One region of the Paenibacillus sp. FSL K6-1096 genome, then DNA from elsewhere that is predicted to be linked to it. Evidence: riboswitches for the same ligand, from Rfam matches in the RefSeq annotation. Region 1 holds a riboswitch; the other holds the start of a gene.
What was found. Region 1 has a riboswitch for cobalamin ahead of MHI24_RS25035 (energy-coupling factor ABC transporter permease). Riboswitches for the same ligand answer to the same signal wherever they lie in the genome.
Positions count from the first base shown of each region.

Region 2: it holds a riboswitch for cobalamin, as region 1 does, so the genes downstream of both, MHI24_RS21190 (S-layer homology domain-containing protein) here and MHI24_RS25035 (energy-coupling factor ABC transporter permease) in region 1, are expected to answer to the same signal.

Region 1 covers NZ_CP150274.1:5,662,405-5,670,460, reverse strand. Annotated here, with positions in the region: gene cobJ (precorrin-3B C(17)-methyltransferase) at 1-2,176, opposite strand, end outside; gene MHI24_RS25050 (ABC transporter ATP-binding protein) at 2,191-3,057, opposite strand; gene cbiQ (cobalt ECF transporter T component CbiQ) at 3,077-3,868, opposite strand; gene MHI24_RS25040 (energy-coupling factor ABC transporter substrate-binding protein) at 3,865-4,158, opposite strand; gene MHI24_RS25035 (energy-coupling factor ABC transporter permease) at 4,158-4,922, opposite strand; cobalamin riboswitch at 5,184-5,378, opposite strand; gene MHI24_RS25030 (helix-turn-helix domain-containing protein) at 5,521-6,438, shown strand; gene MHI24_RS25025 (DUF6171 family protein) at 6,704-6,979, opposite strand; gene MHI24_RS25020 (alpha-N-arabinofuranosidase) at 6,990-8,056, opposite strand, start outside.
Region 2 covers NZ_CP150274.1:4,802,244-4,810,299, reverse strand. Annotated here, with positions in the region: gene MHI24_RS21205 (ABC transporter ATP-binding protein) at 1-1,438, opposite strand, end outside; gene MHI24_RS21200 (energy-coupling factor transporter transmembrane component T) at 1,354-2,298, opposite strand; gene MHI24_RS21195 (DUF4430 domain-containing protein) at 2,295-3,110, opposite strand; gene MHI24_RS21190 (S-layer homology domain-containing protein) at 3,213-5,363, opposite strand; cobalamin riboswitch at 5,559-5,738, opposite strand; gene MHI24_RS21185 (hypothetical protein) at 5,857-6,009, opposite strand; gene MHI24_RS21180 (IS4 family transposase) at 6,263-7,366, shown strand; gene MHI24_RS21175 (hypothetical protein) at 7,905-8,056, opposite strand, start outside.

The DNA.
Region 1 (8,056 bases):
AGCGTTCAAGGCCTTCCGGCAGCGAGGGCTTGGCGACAGCAATGAAGCAGCTCTCCACAGTGCGGTAGCCGGTTCGCTCCCACAGCAGCCGTCCCAGCTTATAGAAGTCGCTGTTGGCATCCGGGTCACTGCCCCCGCGACCCATCAGCAGCACGGCCGTGTCCTCGTCCGCAACTGCGGAAGTGCGGGCTGGACGCAGCGGCAGCTGCTCCGCCTCGCTGATCCGGTCCAGCAGCAGCTCCACTGCCCGCTGCTGCACGCCCAGCGGCCGTCCATAAATGAACTCCACACCGGGATATTTCCGCTTGGCCTCATCAATCGCCATCGGAATGTCCAGCTTCGAGTGCCCCGCAGCGAACAGAATAATCGGCACAATATAAATCTGAGTAGCGCCATCTTCCACACATTTGGCAATTCCGCCGAGAATGGACGGCGCTGCCAGCTCGATGAAGCAGGTCTCAATCTTTAGCTCGGGCCTGCGCACCGCAAGCTGGCCGGTGAACCGGAGCAGCTCCTCATTTCCGGCCGGAACCCGGCTGCCGTGTCCAACCAGCAATACAGTCTTCATGGTTCGTTCTCCTCCAGGGATATCTTGGTTATTTGGTACAATGCCGGCAGGGCTGCTGTACATCCGTTCATAATAAGCGGAATACCGTTCGTTCTCCCGGCCATGGGCGATGTAATCCTCCACAGCCGCAGCAACAGCGGCTACCGCCGCCTCTTCGTCCATCCCTTCACGGACGAGGACACCCGCATGTGCGCCCCGGCCGGACTTCTTGCCGCCCAGATACAGCTCATAGCTGCCGCGTGAATACACCAGCCCGATGTCGTCCAGCACAGCCGACGAGCAGGCCATCCCGCAGCCTGCAACACTAATGTGCAGCTCTCTTGGCACCGCAAGCCCGTGCAGCTGGCTGTGTAGCCGGGCAGCCGCGTTCAGCGCTCCGCTCCGGCGCAGCTCACAGAACCCGCAGGTCTTCACCTTCACGTAATCACCCGGAACACCGGCGTTCAATCCGGCCGCGATCAGTTTCGCTCCCGCCTCCGCTTCATCCATCCGGCTTCCGCGCAGCAGGAAGGTTCCATCCTTCGTATAAATCAGTTGCCCCTCATCGCCTGCCAGTTCAGCCAGCAGCTTCATCTGGGCACCGCTATATTCACGGCTGCCAACCGCTGGCGAGACCTCCATCTCCCACAGGTCCGCCATAGCCGCCTTCTCCCGCACCAGCCCCGCGCGGTCTTCTGCCATAACCGTCTTACCGCCTTGCGCTCCAACGCTCCGGACTTCTTCCGCCGCAGCTGCCTTCCCAATCTCTGCTCCAGCACTCGCGCCCGCTTCCGCCGCTGCCAGCGACCAGGGCTCCGCCGCCGGGCGCAGCCGCTCATGCGGCTTCAGCGCCTGCGTCTGCGCCCCCAGACTATACTTGCGCTCATATCCGCGCGGCGTGACCATCAGCCCCTCGTAGACCATCGTCGCCGAGTTGCCGACCACCACGGTCGAGAGCATGCCGATCTCATGCTCCAGCATATCCTGCAGCGTGGTGACGACCGTCTGCTGGCGGTCCCGGTAGGCGCTTTTGACAATGCCGACGGGGGTGGACGGATCACGGTAGCGCAGCAGAATCCGGCGCGCCTCTTCAATCTGCCGCGTCCGTCTGCCGCTGCGCGGATTATAGAAGGCCACGACGAAATCGGCAGCCCCTGCCGCCTCCACGCGCGCAGCAATGCTCTCCCATGGCGTCAGATGATCGCTCAGGCTGATGGTACAGGCGTCATGCATAATCGGCGCCCCGAGCAGAGAGGAGCAGGATTGAATCGCCGATATTCCCGGAATGACCTCAACCTCAACGCCGCTGGAAGGGCTCCATCCATGCTCGATGAGCACCTCATAGACCAGACCCGCCATCCCGTATACACCGGCATCACCGCTGGAGATAACAGCTATCTTCTGCCCCGCCTCCGCTCTGCGCACCGCCTCCTGGGCCCGGCTGACCTCCTCGGTCATGCCGGTGCCGACAATCTCCTGATGCTTAAGCAGCGGCCGGATCAGATCTACATAAGTGGTATAGCCGATGACGGCTTCGCTCTCTTTGAGCGCGGCCAGCGCCCGGCCGGTAATATGCTCCAGCGCTCCGGGGCCGAAGCCGATAATCAGCAGTTCTCCTTGTTTCCCCATTCTTCTTCCCCCGTTCATAAATGCTTAAGGGCCGGATTTCGTTCCAGCAGTCCGTTCAGCCGCGCTTTGAATTCACCGGCCGTGCGGGGCGCGCTGCTTCCGCCCGTCAGTTCAGCAGGCAGGCTGTACCACAAGTCGGCCAGCAGCGGCAGGCGAAGCCCGGCCGCCAGCAGCAGCTCCCTTCCTGCAAAAATCTCCTCCGGCGTCCCCTCCGCCCTACACCGTCCCCGGTCCAGCACAATGACCCAATCCGCCCACCGGTAGGCCAGGTCCATATCATGCGTGGCCATAACGACCGTTGCACCTCTCTGATGGATCGCTTCGAGACCCTCCAGCATCTGCTGCTCGGATAACGGGTCCAGATAGGAGGTCGGCTCATCCAGCAGAATCAGCTCCGGCTCCATGGCCATGATTCCGGCCAGCGCCGTGCGCTTTTTCTGGCCCAGACTCAGCTGATGGATCGGCTTGTCGCTGAGGTCCGCTAAATTCAGCAGATCCATGACCTTCCGGCAGCGCTGTGCAATCGCCGCTTCATCCATCCCGCTCCCCCGCAGCCCGAACGACACATCCTCCATCGGTGTGCTGAGGATCAGCTGCTGCTCCGGGTCCTGGAACACCAGGCCTACACGCCGCCGCAGGGCGGCCAGCTCTTTTTTCGAGTAGGACAATGGCTTACCGCCCTGCATGACCGTACCGCTCTGCGGACGCAGAATACCCACCGCATGGAGGAACAAGGTCGATTTGCCGGAGCCGTTATGGCCCAGCACCGCAGTTCTGCGGCCACGCGGAATGGAGAGGGTCAATTCCTGCAAGGCAGGCTCCTTCGTATCAGGGTAACGGAATACTACCCCGTCCAATACCAGACTATATTCCTCGTCCATGACGCATTACGTACTCCTTTTAAGATGATGTGAGCCACAGATACAGTTGGGCCAGCAGCAGTAGTGCTATACCGGCATACGCCTGCACTGCATACCGCCGGGGCACCGGCTGCGCCGCATAAGGCGGCAGAAGAATCTCCTCCGTGAATCCGCGGGCCAGCAGCCCCTGCGACAACCCGTAATACCGGTGCATCGTGTTGCCAAAAAGCGCTCCCCCCATCGCCGCCGTCTCCCGCAGCCTGGCCGTATACCCTCTGCTCCCGCCGCGCAGCCGCCGGGCCAGCATCAGCCCGTGTGCTGCATCCGAGAGCAGGAACAGGAAACGGTACATAATCAGCATCAGCTCCAGCACAATCTGCGGCATGCGCAATCTGCGCAGCACCTGGAGCAGTTCACTGAACGGTGTAGTGAAGATCAGGAAAAAGAAGCAGCTCATGCAGGCTGAGATTCGGGTCAGCAGCTCCCAGGCTCTATGCAAGCCCGCCGCAGTGATATATACCGGCAGAGACAGGCCCGGAAGCCGGAATATACCAGCCTGGCCTGCGGCCGGATGGCCGAATTCCAGCAGCAGCGCCGGGACACTCAGGGCGTAGAATACCAGTGCGGTGCCGAACAGCATTGCGTAAGCACGGACAGGAATGCCCGCCTGCCGTATACACCAGAGCATCATCCACAGGGTAATGGCTATCTGCAGCAGCGGATGTACGGTATAAGCGAGCAGGAACATGGCTGCTGCGAACGCGCTTTTCCACATGGGGGACAACGCCCTCAGCGCATTATTATAGGAGAGAGCATCAATCCGCCGGATCACTTGCTGCCAATCTGCTTCTTCGCGCCCTGTCTCCCCTTGAGCAGCCCCACGGTATAACCGATGACTCCGGCGCCAATCGCCGCCTGCAGCGCGAACAGCATACTCTCCGTCTCCCCGGGCAGCTCCGTCAGCGGCTTGAACCAGGGCTTGTAGTCCGGATTCATCTCCGTGATCACGCCCTCGGCTGCATCGTCGGCTCCGCCGAACTCCCCATTGACCAGCAGCAGCGGCAGAACAACTAGCAGGACGACGCCCAGCAGCATTAACCCGTTTTTCAATTTATTGCTCATTAGGCTCTACCTCCGTTCACCTTGCGCTTCAGCAGCGACAGCTCATTCGGGCTGTACGATTTCAGCCAGTTCCACAGCAGCACCGTCAGCAGCCCTTCGCTGACCGCCAGCGGGACCTGGGTCACGGCGAAGATTCCCCCGAATTTCAGAAAAGACGCCAGCACACCGCCATCCGCCGCCGGAAACGCCACCGCAAGCTGAAAAGATGTCACCACATAGGTACTCAGGTCCGCCACCGCTGCGGCACAGAACAAGGCCAGCTTCTCGCGGTCGGGCAGCCTCATCATCAGCTTATACACGGCATATCCGGCAAAAGGACCCGCCACCGCCATCGAGAACGCATTGGCTCCCAGTGTGGTAATCCCGCCATGCGCCAGCAGCAGCGCCTGAAACAGGAGTACAATCGAGCCGAGCACGCCCATCGGCAGCGGCCCCAGCATCACAGCGCCAAGTCCGGTGCCGGTGGGATGGGAGCTGCTTCCGGTGACGGAGGGCATTTTGAGTGCCGAGAGGACGAAGGTGAATGCTCCGGCCAGACCCAGCAGCAGCTTCAGCTCCGGGTTCTCGCGGGTCATCGCCCGCAGCCTGATGATGCCGAGCACAAAAAACGGGATAAACGCCGCCCACCAGAACACGGCCCAGCCGACCGGCAGGAACCCTTCCATAATATGCATGGCCCGGGCAGTCCCCGGCTCATTCAGCATAAAGTACACGGTGAATCCGGCCACCAGTGCCGCCAAGCTCCAATTTCTGTGTTTTTTCATTTGTCAGCCTCCAGGTTCTTATCAGATTTCAGTCCACAAAAAATCCCACCCTATAAGAGTGGGAGTGCATGTACGCAGGCAAATCCGATAGCGTGTGCCGCCTTCAGCCGGACGGAAGCAGAACGCCGCTCTGCCCTCCCGGGCTTGAACGTCTCTTCTGCGTATTCCGCTCTTGCTCAATAGCAAGACTTCTCCGGTTCTTCTGGGCAGAACGCCTCTTCTTCTGAACCTATCCGTACACCGCTCCTATCCGCGTAGAGTCGTGGTGTGCGTATACAAGGTAGGTCTCCTGGCTTGGAATACAAGCGCTGACGGCCTCGTCTTCCCCGGGATTCCCCGAGTGACCTCATGAAGCTCAGCTCTTCCTTACAGTGGCGGGACCGCTCGGGAGTTGCACCCGATTCCCTGTTATCTCTTACCGGTTACGGCTAGAGCACCTTGTTCGCGCTAATTCTCCCTACATCATAGCGAAGCATATATAGCCTGTCTGTGATATAAATTGGAATGCCGGGTTCCGGTCCTGATTTGCTTGTAGAAAGTTCATATGAGTAATATAATTATTAACTATATAACCTGAAGCTGAACGTGGAGGCCTCCTATGAAACTAGACTTAACCGAACAATCTCTGCCCGTGTACGAAGCCTTATCCAGTGCGGTCCGCCTGCATATGCTGCGCCTGTTGTCCGATAAGCCGATGAACGTGAAGGAACTGGCCGCAGCCCTGAAGCTCAGCAGCGCGATTATGACGATGCATGTGCGCAAGCTCGAAGCGGCCGGACTGATCCGCAGCCATATGGCTCCCGGCAAAAGCGGCCTGCAGAAGATCTGCACACTCGCCGCCGACCGGGCGGAGATTATTTTTCCCGGCCAGGCCCGCGAGCAGCGCAGAGCCCACCGCAAAGAGATTCCGGTCGGACATTATTCCGACTTCCAGATTGAGCCTACCTGCGGACTGTCCACGACAGAGCGGGTCATCGGCAACTTCGACGATCCCCGTTATTTCTGGGACCAGGAGCGGATGAATGCCGGTATTCTCTGGTTCGGCAAGGGCTTCGTGGAGTACAAAATCCCGAACTTCCTGCTGTCCAGCCAGAAGCCGGAGGAGCTGGCCATCACGATGGAGATTGCTTCGGAAGCGCCCTCGATCAACAACAACTGGCCCTCCGACATCAGCTTCACCCTGAACGGGCAGCCGCTCGGCTTCTGGACAAGCCCCGGCGATTACGGGGACAGTCCGGGCAAATACACCCCGGCCTGGTGGCCGGCGCTTACTAACCAGTACGGTCTTTTGAAGCAGCTGCGGATCACGCCGGCCGGCACGTTCATGGACGGACAGAAGCTCTCGGACGTTACGCTGGACCAGGTCGGCATCCGCAACAAGCAATGGACCTTCAGGCTCGCGGTTGAAGAAGACGCCGTGCATATCGGCGGCCTTACCCTGTTCGGCAAAGGCTTCGGCAATTACAACGAGGATCTGGTGTTTGAGCTGTTCTATACGGATGGCGGGGAAGGGTAGCGCATGTGTTAGGCAGGCCGTGAGATAAAACCTGTGCTGGGTAGGTCAGTATATGGTGGATGAGAGTTGAGGGGTACGTATGCCGAATTCTGGTGCACTAGTGCTCCTCCCTCCTCATCCAGCCCATTCCCCCCTCTCCTCCTCAACGCAAAAAAAGCACCCCCAACCGCCGCATTGTGCAGGTTGGGGGTGCTTTTGGTGATCAATCCGTCTCTTATCTTATGGCAAGAGTGGCTTCCGGCCTATCTATTTCGCCCGGCCTCCGTTATTCCGCCACCGGCTGCCACTTGCCGCCGCCCGGCAGCGGACAGCTGCGGGCCTTCAGCCGGGCAACTACGGGGATGATACAGCCGCAGGCCGTGCAGGTCACGCCATCCTGCAGCTTCGGGCAGGTCCCGCAGATCGCCAGCCGCTCGGCATAGACCTCGTCGGAAGCCGAATTGCCGGGATTGAACATGGAGGAGGCCAGAATCCGGGCAATCTGTGCTTCCGTGACTTTGTACTCCTCCCGGCAGCCCTTGCAGGTTGAAGTGGTTGTCATCCTGCGTGCCTTACGCCTTCGGAGTGATTTCCAGAACCGTTACCGACATTGGAGGCAGCTCTACCGTCAGTGTATCCCCTTCAAGCTTGAAGGCACTGAATGCTTGCGGTTTTACTGCTTCCGGCTGCTCAAAGGTATTATGAGCATCGATAGAAGCTCCAGCCAGGGTAGCCCCGCTAACTTCAGCCTGGCCAGCCAGTCCGCGCAGCTCCAATGGCAGGGTTGCGGATGCCGCATGGTTCAGGTTGCACAGGCTGACATGGATTATGCCTTCTGCGGTTACAGAAGCGGATGCAGATACTTCAGGAATCTCTACACCGTCATAGCTGTATACCGGGCTGTCGATCGTCAGATCAAGCAGTTCTGCATCCTGGTGCACCTTGTACATGTTGAATACATGGTAGGTTGGCGTCAGAAGCATTTTCTCGCCTTCGGTCAGAATGACAGCCTGCAGCACGTTCACGGTCTGGGCAATGTTCGCCATCCGCACACGGTCGCTGTGCTTGTGGAAGATATTCAGGGTCAGGCCGGCAACCAGCGCGTCGCGGATCGTGTTCTGCTGGTAGAGGAAGCCAGGGTTCGTGCCCGGCTCAACATCGTACCAGGTGCCCCACTCGTCAACGATCAGGCCGACTCTTTTCTCAGGATCGTACTTGTCCATAATGGCGATATGGCGGGTCACCAGCTCATCCATGAACAGCGCCTTCTTCAAGGTATTGAAATACTCGCCGGTTTCAAAGCCGGTAGCTGCGCCCTTGTGGTTCCAGTCGGATGTAGGCAGCGTGTAGTAGTGCAGGGTGATCGAATCCATGAAGCGGGTGGCTTCACGCATCAGCACTTCAGTCCAGTTGTAGTCATCGGCATTCGCGCCGCACGCGATCCGGTGAATCTTGTTGTCCCCGTAGTTGCGCACGTAAGTCTGATATTGGCGGTACAGGTCGGCATAATACTCAGGACGCATGTTACCGCCGCAGCCCCAGTTCTCATTCCCCACGCCAAAATACTTCACGCTCCAGGCATCCTCCTGGCCGTTCTTCTGACGCAGCTCAGCCATCGGCGAGATTCCGTTAAAGGTCA
Region 2 (8,056 bases), 860 kb from region 1:
GACCCTTGGTCGGCTCATCCAGCAGCAGAATATCCGGCTTCAGCAGCATCATCATGGCGAGGGCCGCCTGCTGCTGCTGTCCGCCGCTTAAGTCATGCGGATGGCTCTCCAGCACCTCCCGGAGCCGGAAAACATCCAGCAGCGCTGCGATCTCACGCTCTGCCTCTTCACCGGTCAGCCCGGCGTAGCCGGCCATATGCCTCAGCTCCTCAGCCACGGTGTCATGGCTGAAATAGAGCAGCGGATTCTGGGCTAGCAGGGCTGTCTTCTTCCCTCTGGCCAGCTCCGTCTTGCCGCGCTGCGGCTTCAGCAGCCCGCTGAGCACATGCAGCAGCGTCGACTTGCCCGCGCCGTTGCCGCCCATGACCGCCAGGAATTCGCCCTGCCGAAGCGTCAGTGAGAGCTTCTTCAGCACCTCCTGCTCCTCCTTCGCGTAGCGGAAGGTAACCTCGCGGCAGGTGAGCAGGACACCGCTAGGGGAAGGGGCTGGAGCATGGGCGGCAGAGGCCGAGGCGGATTCCTGGCGGAATCCGTGAGCAGTCGGAAGTACAGACAGCTGCCCGGTCCCGGTGCCGGAGACGGCAGGCTGGGCGGCTGCCTGGGAATGCAGCCAGCGCCTGCCCTCGCGCACGGTCAGCGGAATCGTCTCCGGTGCGGCTGCCGCCGCTTCCGGGGCCAGCGGCAGATACAGACGCGCCGCCGCGGGCAGATAATCCCGTGCCGCCGCCAATTCCCCGCCGGTATGACCGGCAAAGGTGCGGGGGTCGGCATCTGCCTTCAGGATACCGCCGTCCAGCATAATCACCCGGTCCGCCAGCGGCAGCACCTCCTCCAGCCGGTGCTCGCTGATGATCACGGTAACGGACATCTCCTCATTCAGCCGCTGGAGCGCTGTAAGGAACTCCCGCGCCGCTACCGGATCAAGTTGTGAGGTCGGTTCGTCCAGGAGCAGCACCCGGGGCTGGAGCAGCAGCACCGAAGCCAGATTCAGCAGCTGCTTCTGTCCGCCGGACAGCTCATGCACCGGCTGGTACAGCAGCGGCTCCAGCCCGAACCAGCCGCAGATCTCGGCCAGCCGGGTCCGCATCACCGCCGGCGGCATCCCCAGGTTCTCCATCGAGAAGGCCAGCTCATGCCAGACGGTATCCATCACGATCTGCGCGTCCGGGTGCTGGAAGACCATGCCGATCTCCCCTGCCGCCACGGCTTCCGGAAGCCGGTCCAGCGGCTGCCCTTTGTAGGCCAGGATTCCGCTTAGCGTGCCTACCGGAGCAAGTCCGCGCTTCAGATGGCGGAGCAGGGTGGTTTTGCCGCTGCCGGAGGGACCGCAGAGCACTACGAATTCGCCCTCTTCTATTGTGAACGAGAGCTCATGAAGTGAGTCCCGGTCTGCTTCGGGATAGCGGAAGGATAAGCTCTCCGCTCTGAGGATCTCCATAACCATTTCTCCTTTCCTTCCAGTGCCGCAGGCAGCAGTACGAACAGGCAGAAGCTGCCGTACATCACGGCCTCGGTCCAGCCGAATTCCATGGGTCTCATGCGCGGGTAAATTTCCAGCCTGCCGGACCCCTGAACCCAGAACAGCAGGGTAACGGCGGCGCTGACTGTCAGCAGCAGCAGGACCAGCTTATCCTGCAAGTCCGCCTTATATATACTGTAGCTGCTCCGTTTGGCAATACCATAGCCGCGGGCGGTCATAGAGTCTCCTGTCTGCAGCGCTTCTTCCAGTGACCAGGTGAGCAGAATTTTCAGCAGGGTCATCCCGTCCCGCATCCGCTTCTTGAGGCTCCCGGTACGGGTATCCACACCGCGCAGGCGCTGGATCAGGGTAATCTGCTGCAGCCGCCGCCGGAACAAAGGAACGAACCGGAGGGTCATCAGCGTCAGCAGGGCTGTTCTCGGCGCAGCCGATGCGAAGAGGTACATGAACTTATCTGTAGTAACGGTATATTGGTAAGAGATGAACCAGAGGAAGACCGACAGCAGCACGGCTGTCATCATCAGCCCGTACAGCACGGCCTCAAGTGTAACCGGCTGGTCGAGCCAGTAGAACAGGATATGCGCTCCCCGGTGCGAGAACAGCGGATTCAGCAAGGCTACAGAAGCGGCCGTCAGCAGCATGAACGGCAGGCTGCGCCGGACCAGCTTCCCCTGTCCCTGCAGCAGCAGGAGCGCCAGCAGCCCCGCTATCTCCGTCACCAGGAACAGCGGGTGAAAGATCAGCAGTGCAAACAGCAGCAGCCCTGCATAATACAGCAGAGCCACGACCGGATGCATGGACCGGAAGCCGCTGTTCATGGCGTCTTGGCTCCCAGGTCTTTGCCAAGATCCAGGGTGTACAGCCACTCAACCGTATCTCCCGGCTGCAGGGTCAAGCTCCCTGCCGCCTTGTCCGGGAATTCCCCGTTCACCTTGTACATCCAGCCGCTCTCGGGACCATGGTCAGATTCATATAGGTTATCTATACCCTCCACATAGGCAAATGCCCCGCTGCCCTGATATTCCATCTGAATCTTCTGCCCGCGCGTAATCCGCTTCAGCAGCTCCAGCACAGTCTCGTTCTGCTTGATCTCATACTCGGCAGCGGTGAGAATCACCCCATGCTCCTTATCGCCGGTGATGGAGAGCGTGACGCTCTCCGCCTGGCGCGGCGGCTTGGCTGTAGCCGCCGGGGGTGTTGCCGCAGCAGGCTTGCTGCTGCGCGCGGGGGCTGTTGGCGCGGCTGATTCGGCCGCCGCCGGGGCTTGCGCAGCGGGCTTGCTGCTGCGCACTGGGGCGGTCGGCGCGGCTGGCTTGGCCGCTGCCGGGGCTTGCGCAGCGGGCTTGCTGCTGCGCACTGGGGCGGTCGGCGCGGCTGGCTCCGCCGCTGCCGGAGGCGTTGCAGCAGCAGGCTTGCTGCTGCGCGCGGGAGCTGCCATACCGTCCGCCGCAGCGGAGGGTATGGCAGTGCCTTCCGGCCGCGGCGTCTGCGCGGCCGGGGTTTCGGCGGCGGGCGGGGCGGTGCCGCCGCCGGCCTGCTCCGGCTGCGGCGCAGCGCAGCCGGCGAGCAGCAGGGCCAGCAGCAGCGGGACGGCTGCCCTGCGCAGCACGGATTGTATTCGTCTGAACATGGTCCTCTACACCTCCACAAAAAGGGAAAAGAACGGGGGCAGTCTCCCTGTTCCCCGTTCCTCCGTAACTCTATGCTTTCTTTAAGACGAGCTATGCTAATCCTAAGGCAATCTTACCGCTACAGCCGCGGCCATCTCACGGGTTACTATACCCGCAGGATCAAAAGCGCCACCTGTTCCGCTCATATATCCGAGACCCGTTACCATGCGGACTGCAGATAACGCATAATCGCTGATCTTGTCTTCATCGGTGAACTGGCCCGCACCTACAGCCGCATCCAGCTTGAAGGCTCTAACGAGCATCACCGCCATATCCTGGCGGGTTACCAGACCGTCCGGCTTGAAGGTCGTGCTGTTCACTCCGCTGATGATGCCCAGTTCCTTCGCTTTGTTCACTGTTCCATAATACCATGCATCCGGCTTCACATCACTGAAAGCTTGAGCAGAAGTAGCCGCTGACGGCTCTTGTCCGGTCAGTCTCAGCAGCAGTGCTGCCAGCTCCGCCCGGGTAAGGTTCTGCTTCGGTGCAAACACCAGCTCTTTGCCGCTTACACCATTCATCAGCTTGCGGTCATACGCCTTGTATACGGACTCCAGCGCCCATGGCGAGATCGACTTCACATCGCTGAACTTCGGACGGTCAGCCTCCGCAGATGCCACCGTCACCGGCACGGTATGGCGCACAATCGCAGGAGTCTTGTCCTTCAGATACCCCGTAATGACCAGGGTATATTTATTCGCAGGCAGGCCTCCGGCAATGACCGCTACCCCCGCATCATTGGTTGCCACTGTCTTTCCGCCGATTGTTACCTGCACCCCTGCCGCTGGTGAGCTGACCGGATCAGAGGTGGAGGTGGCTTGATTCCAGACCCAGGTTTTTTGGGTGATTTTGAGCGTAAGCTCTTGTCCCGGCTGCGGCTGTGCAGGAGTAAGAATCACAGAGTCTACCACCTGCGTGTTATCCCCGCCGTAATAGACCACAACCCGGTCGTTCTCCTCCAGCGCAAAATCGCCCATGCCGACGCTCGGATAAATCCATTCCCCGCCGCGCGACACCACATACATCCAGCCATCGTATCCGCCATAGGTTCCCGCGTTCACGCCGCCGATGCCGGTCACATAATTACCTGCTTCATTAACCAGGGACACGCCCTTGGCCGCAGCCGTCTTCTCCAGTGCCTTCAGCACATTGCCGGCGTATACGCTGCCTTCCGCCAGGGTTGCATTAGGACCTTCTATTGTAACCGATACGGTAACCTGAGGATTCTTGACAGCTGCATTGCTCAGATCAAACAGCTTGCCTCCGGCACCAAACAGCTGGTACGCTGCCAGCGCCTCAAGCGCCTGCTCCGTAGACAGCGCATTGTAGCTGCCGCCTGCGGTGTGGGCGAACCCGCCGCCGGCTGCGCTGAAGCTCAGCAGCTTGCTGACCAGGTTGACCTGGCCTTTGGTGTACTCTGCTCCGGCCGGATCAATGCCGAAGGACGACAGGCCGATAATCGCCTGCGCGACACTCTCGCTGCTGTCGCCGTAGCCGCCGTTCTTGTCCTGTGCCTTCGCCAGCCACGCTGCCGCCCGCTGTCCGGCCGTATTCACAGCCGGCTCATTCTTGTGCGCGGCCAGTGCCGTCAGTACCATCGCGGTCATATCGGGATCACTTGCACCCGTGGTCAAGGTAAAGCCGCCGTCCGTGTTCTGCTTAGCCAGAATCTCAGCCAGCAGCTTGGCCGGTGTCCACTTCGCCGTTGCCGGGATGCTGTAGCTTCCCGAATCCAGCGCAAGCAGTGCATACACGGCATTGTTCAGCGTCTGCCCGGCGATTCCATCATGATTGTAGAGCTTCTCGATCAGATTGTAGCCGGCCACATTCGCCGGATCGCCGCCCAGCGCCTTCACAGCAAGCGTAATCCGCGCATAGTCCGTAGCTCGGCCAAAAACACCCTTCGCCGCAGCAACCTTGTCCTCAAGCGCCTTCAAATAGCTCGCCGGCACCTTGTAGCCTGCTTGCGCCAGCCCGATCGCCTGCCAGTCCGACTGGACTCCGTTCTTAAGTACAAGCTCCGCAGTGGCATAGACTGCACTGGTGACGCTGGCTGCCAGTCCGGCGGACTGTGCAGAAGCTGGTGCTGCGGCAGCATCCGTCTGGGCCGAAGCCGCTCCGGCCGGAGCCGCAGCCGTTCCCAGCAGCGTGAACAGCATAACGGCGGCCAGTACCAGCCGCATGAATCTGGAAGATTGATGATGGTTCTTCATAGCTAACCTCTTTCCTGAAATAGAATGGATGAAGCCTGCTTCCTCCGCAGATACAGCTGCGGCGGCAACGTAAAGACCGCCCTATGCAGGGCGGCCGGGGAAGAATACCATAGATGCGGCTGTAATGAGCAACTCTCTCATATGCAGCCTTTGTTAGGACCGGTATCTGCTTCTGCATTCTTACCCCCGAAGAATCGAAACATAGGCGAAACAGGCAGGTCTCCTGGCTGATGCTTCATCACTTCTCCCGCCTTCCCATCCGCTACGCAGACAGTGGCTTCCCGGGAGTCGCTGGCATTTACAGTGGCGGGACCGCGCCGGAATTACACCGGTCTTCCCTTTTAAGCAGATTGCGCACGTATCCGGCCCTTGCCGTCTTTTGCCGACAGCGGCCTGTTTCCTGGCAATCTGCACCTGTTCCAAAGCTCTTAAATTTTAATATTCTCAGACCATCATATCTACTATTCCCGTGTATGTCTATAGACAAGCTGCATCAATCGCGGACACTCCCCGCTGCTCTGACGGAACACTCCCATGCCTCATACGCCTGCGCCTCCTCCTGCATCACCGCCTGCACCACCGCCACCGCCATTGCCACCGCCATCGCCATCGCCATCGCCATCGCCATCGCCATCGCCATCGCCATCGCCATCGCCATCGCCTCAAGGATAACGTGCTGATTGTATTCTGTACAACAGAATGACTGTAAAAGCTGCCGATAGCGCATTCTGCTGTATTTCGTGCAATTGATTATAACGTACTCCCATCAAACGGGCTGAATTAGGAAAATCTGATGTACGAAGTACAGGCCTGTTGATTAGCCAAAAAAAGGTAGCAAAAAGGCCGCTCATTCGGTAAAGTGTTTGTACCCCTACAAACATCCGAAACGAGGCGACCTCATGAAAAAGTCTACTTCAATCTCGAACATTCTGCAATTAGTGATTCCTGAAGAGAAACTCTCACCGTTTCTTCAAGAACTTGAATATGTCGATACAGCAAGAAAGTTTACCGTCTATGACCTCTTTTTATTCTTGGCGGAGGCTTCGTTCCAGCAGTGGGAGGGATATCGGGATGGTGAAGTACGCATGGATTCCAGCGGCCTTAGACCCGTAGACCATTCAACGCTTTCCAAAAAAGCGAAAGATGTTCCCTTCGAGCTTTTTAAGCAATTGCTGAACCTCATGATTGATCTGTGTAATCGCTCGACCCGAAGACATTTAGGGATTCCCAAAGCCTTACTTCTCGTCGATTCCACCAAAATTACCGTCGGGAAAGAACGGCTTCCTTGGGCTCCGCTGAAAGGCGAACGCGCAGGAATCAAATTACACGTGTCGGTGGTGGCCGATGAAGGCCGGCTCTTTAAGGTGACCGAGACCACAGGGAATTCCCATGATTTTAAAAGCTGTCCCGAGCTGATCGACAAACGGTTTATTATCGTAGCCGATCGGGCGTATGGCAGTCACAAACGATTCGATGAGTATCTGGAGCAGCACCAATGCTTTGTCATTCGGCTTCGGGACAACACGCTCTTTCAGTCCCCGGTTGCCCGGATACGAAGCGAACCCTTCACAGGAACTCTCGAACAAGATTTCACCTGCCAATTAGGAAAAGGACAACGGCTTTCCAAGAACCGTTTTCGCGTAGTAATTCTAAGAGACCCACAAGGCAACCCGGTGATTCTTGCTACGAATCTGCACTGGCACTCCGCTGAGCGGATTGCAGAAATTTACAAGAAGCGGTGGCAGATCGAAGTGTTTTTTCGCTGGATTAAGCAGCATTTAAACATTCCAACCTTATTTGGGACCACACCCAATGCTGTGTACGGACAGTTGTATACCGCTTTACTGGTTTATGTGTTATTGAAATTCCTCTTTGACAAAGGAAATGCAGTGGTTCATTGGAGCGCCAAACTAACGTTTGCCGATTTTGACCGCTTATTTACGCTGCAACGATTACCCGTAGAATGGATTACTTTTTTGACTAATAATCTTACATTCCCATAATTTAGCTAATCAACAGGCGTGTACGAAGTACAACAGAACATGTTACAGAGCCAATTTTCCTTAAATCTGATGTACAAAATACATTAGCCTCTTCTTTCCTGTAACGGACCTTGTTAGCTCTTCACACTGGTTGCCGCACGCTTGGCCGAATTTAATCGGTTTTCCAACTACATTCCGCCCACGCCCACCCCGCCAGCCAATTGTAATCGGTTTTCCAACTACATTCCGCCCGCTCACCCCACGCCAGCCAATTGTGATCGGTTTTCCAACTACATTCCGCCCGCTCACCCGACGCCAGCCAATTGTGATCGGTTATCCGACTACATTCCGCCCGCTCACCCCACGCCAGCCAATTGTAATCGGTTTTCCAACTACATTCCGCCCATGCACCCCAGCGCCAGCACATTGCACAAGCCCGTAGTTACTTTTAACTTCCCATGCAAAAAAGGGCAGATGCTATAGGCGCTCTGCCTAGCCATCCGCCCTTATACACATACACAACCTGCCCTAATCCTAAGCCCGGCTTACTGCCCGGGCTTCACTCCCCGCCCGCTTCCGGACTTGCCGGAGCGGACGGCTCCGCGCTGGGGTCCGCTGTAGCTGTAGCTTCCGGGGCTATGCCCGGATCAGCCTCCAGCTTCAGCGAATAGCCGCCGGCGGTGATCATATCACCCGCCGCCAGCTCCGCCC